3 regions of the Pseudomonas saudiphocaensis genome follow, and region 1 is predicted to be linked to each of the others. Evidence: predicted binding sites of a transcription regulator. Region 1 holds the regulator's gene; each other region holds the start of a gene.
The links. Region 1 encodes LexA, which represses DNA repair genes until DNA is damaged. Its sites were predicted from a motif close to CTGTNTNNNNANACAG; they were not measured.
Positions count from the first base shown of each region.

Region 2: recN (DNA repair protein RecN) is a predicted target of LexA. The motif match lies at 1,913-1,928, and genes of this name have one in related genera.
Region 3: imuA (translesion DNA synthesis-associated protein ImuA) is a predicted target of LexA. The motif match lies at 1,987-2,002, and genes of this name have one in related genera.

Region 1 is NZ_CCSF01000001.1:326,372-329,643, forward strand. It holds gene BN1079_RS01620 (DMT family transporter) at 1-344, opposite strand, end outside; gene BN1079_RS01625 (hypothetical protein) at 560-793, shown strand; gene sulA (SOS-induced cell division inhibitor SulA) at 866-1,342, opposite strand; gene lexA (transcriptional repressor LexA) at 1,389-1,997, opposite strand; gene BN1079_RS01640 (TetR/AcrR family transcriptional regulator) at 2,174-2,881, shown strand; gene BN1079_RS01645 (L,D-transpeptidase) at 2,949-3,272, shown strand, end outside.
Region 2 is NZ_CCSF01000001.1:3,582,346-3,585,617, forward strand. It holds gene fur (ferric iron uptake transcriptional regulator) at 1-159, shown strand, start outside; gene recN (DNA repair protein RecN) at 216-1,889, opposite strand; gene grpE (nucleotide exchange factor GrpE) at 2,121-2,690, shown strand; gene dnaK (molecular chaperone DnaK) at 2,791-3,272, shown strand, end outside.
Region 3 is NZ_CCSF01000001.1:3,514,087-3,517,358, forward strand. It holds gene BN1079_RS16390 (Y-family DNA polymerase) at 1-1,333, opposite strand, end outside; gene imuA (translesion DNA synthesis-associated protein ImuA) at 1,341-1,964, opposite strand; gene BN1079_RS16400 (NAD(P)(+) transhydrogenase (Re/Si-specific) subunit beta) at 2,401-3,272, opposite strand, start outside.

The sequences.
Region 1 (3,272 bases):
GAAAGCCTTTCGCCTTTGAATATTCCCCACGCAATCATGCTCAGCTGAACTGCGGCGAACAGCAGCAGCGCCCCCGCGCCGGCATCAAGCTTTACATAGGCCCATGAAAAAGCTGCAGCATAGAGAAACAGCGCAAACGCCCCGGCCCAGCTGCCGGTGGGCTTGGAAGGTGCTCGCCGCAAACGCAGCAGCAGCCACAGGATGATCGCACCGGCCAGCAGGCGCAGCGCAGTAAAGCTAGCAGGGTCGATACCGGTATCACGCAACGCGACGCGGCAGAGCAACGAGTTGCCGGCAAAAGCCAGCATCGCCAAAGCGATCAGTAACAGGGTGCGAGCGGTCATTCGCGAAAAAAATCCTTGCAGGGGACCACCACACGGCGGTGTGGCGTTGTGATGCTAGCGCAGTCGCGAGAAGCCGCGCTGAATACTAAAGATTGTTGTCGGCTGCCGGTGATCCGGCAGAGCAGCAAATGCCACTGGTTTCTACCCGGTCGGCCAAGGGCTGTTTGCCGGGCAGTCGGCTGATACAATGCGCGCCTTTCACGGGGAGCAGACTCATGCCAACGTCTTTTCTGGAAATCGTCGAGCTACCCGACGGCAGCATAGTGCTGCGTCGTGCTGAAGACGAAGGGGTGCTGGTGACATTGGATTTTTCCGATGACGCAAAGGTGTTCCTGCAAGGGCAGCACGTTGAAATCGCCAAGGCGATGTTCACCGTAGGCGTGCAAATGGCCGGGCAGATGGCAGAGGGGGAGTTAGTGCAGGAAGAAGTAGCGCACGTTCTGCACTGATTACTGGAGCACTTAACTTAGAGCGCGAAACGCCGAGATTCTGAGAGCTGGCACATCCCTGTGCCGTGTTGCTCAGCTGCCCAGGCGTATATTCAGGCTTTGTGTACGGCCCAGCTCGGCAGCGGCGCTCAATTTCAACCGGCTGCTGCGGTCGAGCCTTGTAAACCAGGTGATCACCGTATGGCTGCAGCCTGACATCAGTGCCTTGCAAGCAAGATCCAGTGCGTTTTGGGGCTCGCATGCGGGCAGCAGCAGGATGCGGTCGCGATTGAGGCTGCTTTCACGCAGCCAGTTTTGGGATAGCGATGGGGGCGGTGCGATCAGGGTCAGCCAGCGGATATCTGCCGCTTCGCTGAGTTCGCGCAGAATGGGTGCGAGCAATAGGCGGCAATGCTCGTGGCTGCCACTCAGAGTCATCTCGCTGAGACGCTCCTGCGAAGCCTGAGCCGGAACCCGTGCGATATCCGCAAAAGGTGCCAGGTTGCGGGCGATGAGCCCTTCGAACAGGGAAAGTTGAGGGGGTGTGCTGGCCGTGGTTTGGTACTGCATAAACCTCTCCTTGGCAGGTCGCTTGCAACCTGCGCTGCCTATATTTTCAGCGGCGTATGACGCCGACGCTCAAACCTTCGATAACCAGTTCCTGCTGTTCCAAGTCGACCTCAATTGGGGCGAACTCGGGGTTTTCGGCCAATAGCCAGACTTTCTTTCCTTCGCGCTTGAAGCGCTTGACCGTCACTTCGTCGTCGATGCGTGCAACGACGATCTGACCGTTGCGGGCTTCGCGGGTGGTGTGTACGGCCAGCAGGTCGCCATCGTAGATCCCGACATCCTTCATGCTCATGCCGCGAACACGCAGCAGGTAGTCAGCGCTGGGATTGAAAAATGCGGGGTTGATCTGGCAGGACTCTTCGATATGTTGCTGAGCCAGGATGGGCGCGCCGGCGGCGACGCGACCAATGATTGGCAGGCCGCTTTCCTCTGTGGCCGGCTCAAAGCCTGGAATACGTATCCCGCGCGAGGCGCCGGGCGTCATCTCAATAGCGCCTTTCTTGTTCAGCGCTTTGAGGTGCTCTTCGGCGGCGTTTGGTGATTTGAAGCCCAGTTCCTGCGCAATCTCCGCGCGCGTCGGCGGGTAGCCATTTTCTTCCAGGCAGCGCTTGATGAAGGCTAGGATTTCCGACTGGCGTGGGGTCAGCTTGATCATGGCGGTCTCTGTTCTTTTATACAGTGACTGGGATTATATACAGTGATCTGGGCTTGGCAATCGTTCTTTCCGCGTTGTCTGTTGGCGGCTAATAGCCGCCGGTGACCGAATAGTCAGTTGACTTGTCAGCGCTTGAAACGTAAGTTTCAAACAGGTGTTTGTCTTTTGGAGGGGGCATGGCGCAGTCGGAAACAGTGGAGCGGATTCTTGATGCAGCGGAACAGCTGTTCGCGGAGAAAGGCTTCGCCGAGACATCGCTTCGCCTGATTACCAGCAAGGCCGGAGTCAATCTGGCGGCGGTCAACTATCACTTCGGCTCGAAGAAGGCGCTTATCCAGGCGGTTTTTTCGCGTTTCCTTGGTCCGTTCTGCGCGAGTCTGGAGCGTGAGCTGGATAGGCGCGAAGCACAGGCCGAGCGCAAAGAAAGCCTCGAAGAGCTATTGGAGATCCTGGTTGAGCAGGCGCTGGCGGTGAAGCCTCGCAGTGGCGACGACCTGTCCATCTTTATGCGTCTGTTGGGGCTGTCGTTCAGTCAGAGTCAGGGACACCTGCGCCGCTATCTGGACGACATGTACGGCAAGGTATTCCGCCGCTATATGATGCGAGTGCACGAGGCGGCACCTTCGATTCCTCCGATCGAACTCTTTTGGCGGGTACATTTCATGCTGGGTGCAGCGGCGTTCAGCATGTCCGGCATCAAGGCGCTGCGTGCCATTGCCGAGAATGATTTCGGGGCCAGGACTTCCATCGAACAGGTCATGCGGATGATGGTGCCGTTTCTGGCAGCAGGCATGCGTGCCGACTCGGGTGTGGATGACGAGGCGCTGGCTCAGGCGCATCCCATTGTGAGGCGCAATGCCCTGGCGATGACCCCCAAGGCTTGAGACGAGCAGACGATTTCTACGCCTTGCCAGGGTGCACGGGCAGGCATGGAGCGGTAAGCTGACGGCCATGCCCGATCTCGATCTGCTACATATATCCATCGCCGACCAACTGCTATACGGCTTCACTGCCGGCCAGCTGTGCGTACGTCTGCCAGTTTCCACTGCATTGAATGGCGCCGGAGAGCGCAACGGCTCCGGCTGCACGCCGCGTGGGCGCCATCGGGTGCGGGCACGGATTGGCGACGGTCTGCCTAGCGGTGCAGTGCTGCGCGGGCGCCGCTGGACCGGCGAAGTCTGGAGCTCCGAGCTGCATGCGCAGTTTCCCGGCCGTGACTGGATCCTGACCCGAATTCTCTGGCTCAGTGGCTGCGAGCGCGGCTACAACCGGTTG
Region 2 (3,272 bases), 3.3 Mb from region 1:
GGCGGCCATCATGACCACATGGTTTGTGTGGAGACGGGAGATGTTATCGAGTTCTTCGATGACGAGATCGAGAAGTTGCAGAAAGAGATTGTGACGCGCCACGGCTACGAGCTGGTGGACCACAATCTGGTGCTCTACGTACGCAAGAAGTCGGAATGATTTCGAGCTGATAGCAAAAAGGCGACCCAAGGGTCGCCTTTTTGTTGCCGCGTTCCTCAGGCCTGGGCGGACTCGATCATTTGGCGAGCGTGCGCCAGTGCTTGTTCTGTCAGGTCGACGCCGCCGAGCATCCGTGCGATCTCTTCGATGCGCTCGTCCTTCTGCAGCGTTGCAACTGCCGTATGGGTTTCATCTTTTCCGCGAGCCTTGTGCACGAATAGATGGTTGTGTCCCTGCGCGGCCACCTGCGGAAGGTGGGTGACGGTCAGAACCTGCCCCTGCTCACCGATGCGGCGCAGCAGCTGCCCAACCACCTCGGCCGTTGGGCCGCCGATTCCCACGTCGACTTCATCGAATACCAGGGTAGGTACGCGTGAGGTTTGTGCTGTGATCACCTGAATCGCGAGGCTGATGCGCGACAGCTCGCCGCCGGATGCGACCTTGGCCAAGGGGCGCAGTGGCTGGCCGGGGTTGGCGCTGACGAGAAACTCCACCTGCTCCAGGCCGAAGGGCATGTAGTCGCCTTCTGCGGCGGGCTTGAGCTGAACGCTGAATTTGCCACCTGGCATGCCCAGACGCTGGATTTCGCTCTCGACGGAGGCTGCCAGGGCAGTGGCGGCCTCCTGGCGGATTCTGCTCAGCTCCGAGGCCTTTTCTTCATAGTGGCGGCCATAGGCAGCCAGTTCTTCGCTCAGGCGCTCCAGGGCTTCATCGTCGGCATTCAGGCTTTCCAGCTCGTCGAGCAGACGCTGCTGCAGCGCTGGCAGCTCGGTGGGCTGTACGCGATGTTTGCGCGCCAGGGTGTAGATGGCATCCAGTCGTTCTTCGAGCATTTGCTGGCGTTCGGGGTCGGCATCGAAGTGGTCGACGAAGCGGTTTAGCTCGCCCATGGCTTCCTCGACCTGGATCCGGGCGCTGGCCAGCAGGCCCGCCGCCTCGGCCAGTGCGCCGGGTTGATTCTGGAACGCTGAGAGTCGTTGCAGGCTCCCGGTCAGGGCAGAGAGCACATTGCCGGCATCGCTTTCGCTGCACATGTCCATGACCTGGCGGCAGGCGCTGAGCAGTTGTTCTGCATTGGCCAGGTTGCGGTGTTCATCCTCCAGCTGTTCCTGCTCGTTCTCACCGAGGGCAAGATTCTCCAGTTCTTCCAACTGGTAGCTGAGCAGTTGATGGCGCGCACGCTGTTCATCGCTGCTGTTGCTCAGGCGTTCGAGGGTCTGGCGGGTCTGGCGCCAGCGCTGGGCAGCCAGCTGTACCTGGCGGGCGAGTTCCTGACTGCCGCTGTACTCATCGAGCAGTCGTCGATGGGTGTCGGTTTTGAGCAGGGATTGATGTTCGTGTTGGCTGTGGATGTCGATCAGCAGCTCGCCCAGCGCCTTGAGGTCGCTCTGCGGGCATGGAGTGCCGTTGATATAGCCCCGCGAGCGACCCTCGGCGGTGATAACGCGGCGCAGGATGCACGGGCCGTCGCTGTCCAGATCGCGTTCCGCGAGCCAGGCGCGGGCATCGGGAATGTCGTCCAGATCGAAGCTGGCGAGGATGTCGGCCTTGTCGGCGCCGATGCGGACTGCGCTGCTGTCGGCGCGGTCGCCCAGGGCGAGGCCGAGGGCGCCGAGCATGATCGACTTGCCCGCCCCGGTTTCACCGCTGATCACGCTCATGCCGCGCTGCAGTTCGAGATCGAGGTGTTCGACGATGGCAAAGTTGTGAACAGACAGATGAACCAGCATGTCAAAGCTCCGATAAGCTGAGGCTGGCTATTTATACAGTACTATTTGTGCCCGCTACAAGCAGTGGAATGCATGGAAATCGACTCGTTTCCCATCATTGGATGAGCGGGCTGTTCGGCCCATTTATTTGTGCGCTTGCCACATTCCCTCTTGAACCTGAATCTGCTGCCCCCATATAGCGGCACAAGCGCGGGCTCGACAGTCCGCTGAAGTCTTTATGAGGAGGATTGCATGGCTGACGAGCAGAACCTGGACAACCAGAACCCTGAAGAGAACGAAGAGCTTCAAGCTGAAGCGCCCGAAGATCTGGCTACGCGAGTAGCGTCTCTGGAAGAGCAGTTGGCGGCTGCCCAAGACCAGGCTCTGCGCACTGCGGCAGAGCTGCAGAACATCCGTCGCCGGGCTGAGCAGGATGTCGAGAAAGCACACAAGTTCGCCCTGGAAAAGTTCGCTGGCGATCTCTTGCCCGTGGCCGACAGCCTGGAGCGTGGTCTTGAGCTGTCGAGCCCGGATGACGGTGCGGTCAAGGCCGTGCGGGAGGGGCTGGAGCTGACGCTCAAACTGCTGCTCGACACCATGGCGCGCCACCAGCTGGCGCAGCTGGATCCGCAGGGTGAGCCCTTTAATCCCGAGCATCATCAGGCCATGGCGATGGAAGAAAGCACCCATGCTGAGCCAGGCAGTGTGCTCAAGGTGTTCCAGAAAGGTTATCTGCTTAACGGTCGTTTGCTGCGCCCAGCGATGGTGGTGGTCAGCAAGGCGCCTGCGCAAACTCCGCCTTCAATCGATGAGAAGGCTTGAATTCTTACGGCTGACCCCCATCTGGTAGCCAAGCGTTTTTGTGTTACCCGCAGCCGGTAAACAGGCGCGGATTTAATCCAAGATTTTCGGAGACAGACAAATGGGCAAAATCATCGGTATTGACCTGGGTACTACCAACTCTTGCGTTTCCATTCTGGAAAACGGCAAGTCCAAGGTCATCGAGAATGCCGAGGGCGGCCGTACCACGCCGTCCATCATCGCGTACGCCAACGATGGCGAGATTCTGGTCGGTCAGTCGGCCAAGCGTCAGGCAGTGACCAACCCGCACAACACTCTGTACGCGGTGAAGCGCCTCATCGGTCGCCGCTTTGAAGAGGATGTGGTGCAGAAAGACATCCAGCTGGTCCCCTACAAGATCGTCAAGGCCGACAACGGCGATGCCTGGGTGGAAGTCAACGGCCAGAAGATGGCACCACCGCAGATTTCTGCAGAAATCCTGAAGAAGATGAAGAAGACCGCCGAAGACTACCTCGGCGAGCCGGTGACCGAAGCGGTTATCACCGTGCCGGCCTACTTCAACGACAGTCAGCGTCAGGCCACCAAGGATGCCGGTCGCATCGC
Region 3 (3,272 bases), 3.2 Mb from region 1:
TACGGGTCTGGATGAGGTAGTAGTCGCGGCGTATGTCGGCTCCGTCCCACCAGCCGCTCTCGATGCGCTCGGGGCCGGCGAGAATCTGCAGGCTGTTGTCGTGCAAGGGCCGCGGTTGAGCCAGTAACCATCCGGGGCGAGGCCCTGTGGCTGGTTGAAAGTTTGAGGGCAGTCCGGACCAGGCATGCTCCGGACGGTGATCGGCGCGGATGCCAAGGCCCTGCACGGCATCGTCACCCAAGCGGGCGCGCAAACGTTCATGGAGCCGCTCCCAGGGGAGGGATTGCTGGGGCCTTTCTTCGAAGAGCTGGCCGTGTGCCGGAGCGAAGCGCGGAAGCTCGCGGGCGATCAGGCGTACCGCCAATACCGGGGCCGGCAACTGCAATTGTTCGAGACGCCCACGGGTCAGCTCGAAGAGCATGTTGGCGTCACGCTCGGCGCTCAAGAGCCCGACCGGCACCTGGCTGTCGGGCATGGCCCGATGCTCCAGATGCAGAATGAAGCGTTGTACGCCGCTATCGCGCCCGGCCAGGTAGGCGGCCAGGTCCGAGGTCAAGCGCCGCATTGGAAACAACAGTGCCTGATGCGACTCGACCTCGAAATTCAACTCGATCCGCTGCTCAAAAACATCCGGTGGACGGTAAAAGTCCAGCGCTAACGGGCGTTGGCCGAGCAGTCGGTCCAGTTGCAGCAGAACCTCGGCAGGGAAACGCCGAGCAAGGCCGTCACGCGGTTGCTCGAGAATCCTGGCCAGATCTCGCAGGCCCATGCGGCTGAAGGCCGTGACTGCCTCTCGGGAAAAGCCCAGATGCTGCACCGACAACTGCTGGAGAGCCTGCTGCAGGAGCGCTCGGTCCGAGATGGCCAGGCCATCGTGAGCGTTGGCCAGAGCGCGTGCCGCGGCAGGGTTGGGGGCGGCGGTGATGCGATGACGAAAGCCCAGGGCGTTCAGCTCTTCACGTAGCCGTGCTTCAAAGCGGGGCCAGGGACCGAACAGATTGAGAGACGAATGCACTTCAAGGAGCAGGCAGCGAGGATAGTGCAGGCTGACCTGGGCACTGAAGCCATAGGCCCAGGCGGCGAGTAACTGTTGCCAGCGGTCGATGGCCGCCGGATCGTATTCGGCGGTGGCAAAGGCCCGCCCCAATGCCTGGGCGGCAATCAGGGACTGGCCGGATCGAAGGCCGATCGCGCGTGCCGCCGGGTTGACGGCTTGTACCACGCGCCTTTGTGCCGGCCCGGCGAGCAATGCCAGTGGCGTCTCCGTATCGGCGCGCTGGCGCAGCACGCCGTCCATGGCCAGCTGCGGAAACAGGATGCAAGTCCAGAGCATCGCAGCCTCAATGCCAGCTTTCGGCAGCCAGTGGAGTGGCGATGGGCCGTTCCGGTGCAATCCCGCCGCGGCACTTGAGAATGCGCAGCTGACGGGCATCCACAACCATGCGCAAGGCGGCGGGTGAAGCATTGGCCGCAGCATCCAGAGGGCGGTAGGCAAACGCCAATGTTCTACCGGTTTCGGCAGCGATTTGCAGACGGCGCAGGGCGCGGTCGTCCACCTGCCTGGGCCAGCACACCACGGCACCGCAGCACCCCGAGCGCAGGCATTGTTCGGTGGCCCACAGAGCGTCACGGCCAGCGGCCTGGATGATGCTCAGCTGGTGCAGATCCACTCCGGCGCCAAGCCAGGCATGGGGGTAGGGCAGGTAAGGCGGGCCTATCAACACGATTCGTTCACCTGCACGGCTCAACCGAGCCAGCGTCGGCCACAGCAGGCGAAGCTCACCGATGCCCGGGGCGGCAACGAGAATCTCGCTCAGCGCCGAATCCGGCCAGCCTCCTCCCGGTAAGGCCTTATCCAGCTCGGCATGCCCGGTTGGCTGTGAGGAGGCTGAATGTCCCGTCCCCTGACCACGCCAGATCTGACGCGAATCGAGCAGGCGCTCAATGGCTACAACAGAAGACATAGACGGTTCACTTGCACTGATACTGTATGGGTATACAGTATCAGGTTGTGACTTACGTAGGGTCAAGCCGAATCTGACGAAGCCCCTACAAGACCATTTGCAGTCTTCGAAGCAGGTCTAGGCGCGTTGTCAGCAGTGTGTGAGTACGCCGAGGCAAACCGCCGAGCGACGGCGATCCGGTTCGTCGCGGATGCTTTGAGTGCCAGGTGGACTCGGTCCTGTCTCGTGCCAAGTCAGATAATCATGCACGCTTGAAAGAGATCAGGGATTCGTTCCTCTGGTCAACGCCAAGGTTGCTTCATTTCCATTGCGTTTTCCCTCTCGGCAATGGAGCGAACGGTGTGTTCGGTCAATGTTCCCGGTTGGGTTCATCACTTTTGTCGATACGTGGTCAAACCCGGCGCCAGGCCGGGTTTGCTGTTGCAGTGGTCAGGCTTTATTCCACCGCCTTGACCATATCCTCGACGACCTTCTTGGCATCGCCGAAGACCATCATGGTCTTGTCCATGTAGAACAGTTCGTTGTCCAGACCCGCATAGCCGCTGGCCATGGAGCGCTTGTTGACGATCACCGTCTTGGCCTTGTACGCCTCGAGAATCGGCATGCCCGCGATCGGCGACTTCGGGTCGGTCTTGGCGGCCGGGTTGACCACATCGTTGGCGCCGAGCACCAGCACCACGTCGGCCTGGCCGAACTCGGAGTTGATGTCGTCCATCTCGAACACCTGCTCGTAAGGCACTTCGGCCTCGGCCAGCAGCACGTTCATATGGCCCGGCATCCGTCCGGCAACCGGGTGGATCGCATACTTCACGGTCACGCCCATGTGGGTCAGCTTTTCGGCCAGCTCCATCAGTGCGTGCTGCGCACGGGCCACCGCCAGGCCGTAGCCGGGGACGATGATCACGGTGTCGGCGTTGGTCAGCAGGAACGCGGCATCATCGCTGGAGCCGGATTTCACCGAGCGCGCTTCCTGGGCACCCGCCGGGCCGCCGGCATCGGCAGTGGCACCGAAGCCACCGAGGATGACGTTGAAGAACGAGCGGTTCATCGCCTTGCACATGATGTAGGAGAGGATCGCACCGGAAGAGCCGACCAGCGAACCGGCGATGATCAGCATCGAGTTGTTCAGCGAGAAGCCGATACCCGCCGCCGCCCAGCCCGAATAGCTGTTGAGCATCGACACCACCACCGGCATGTCCGCACCGCCGATGGGGATGATGATCAGCACACCGATGACGAAGGCCAGTGCCACCAGAATGGCGAACGCGGTGATATTGCCGGTGAAGGTGTAGACCAGGCCCAGGCCGA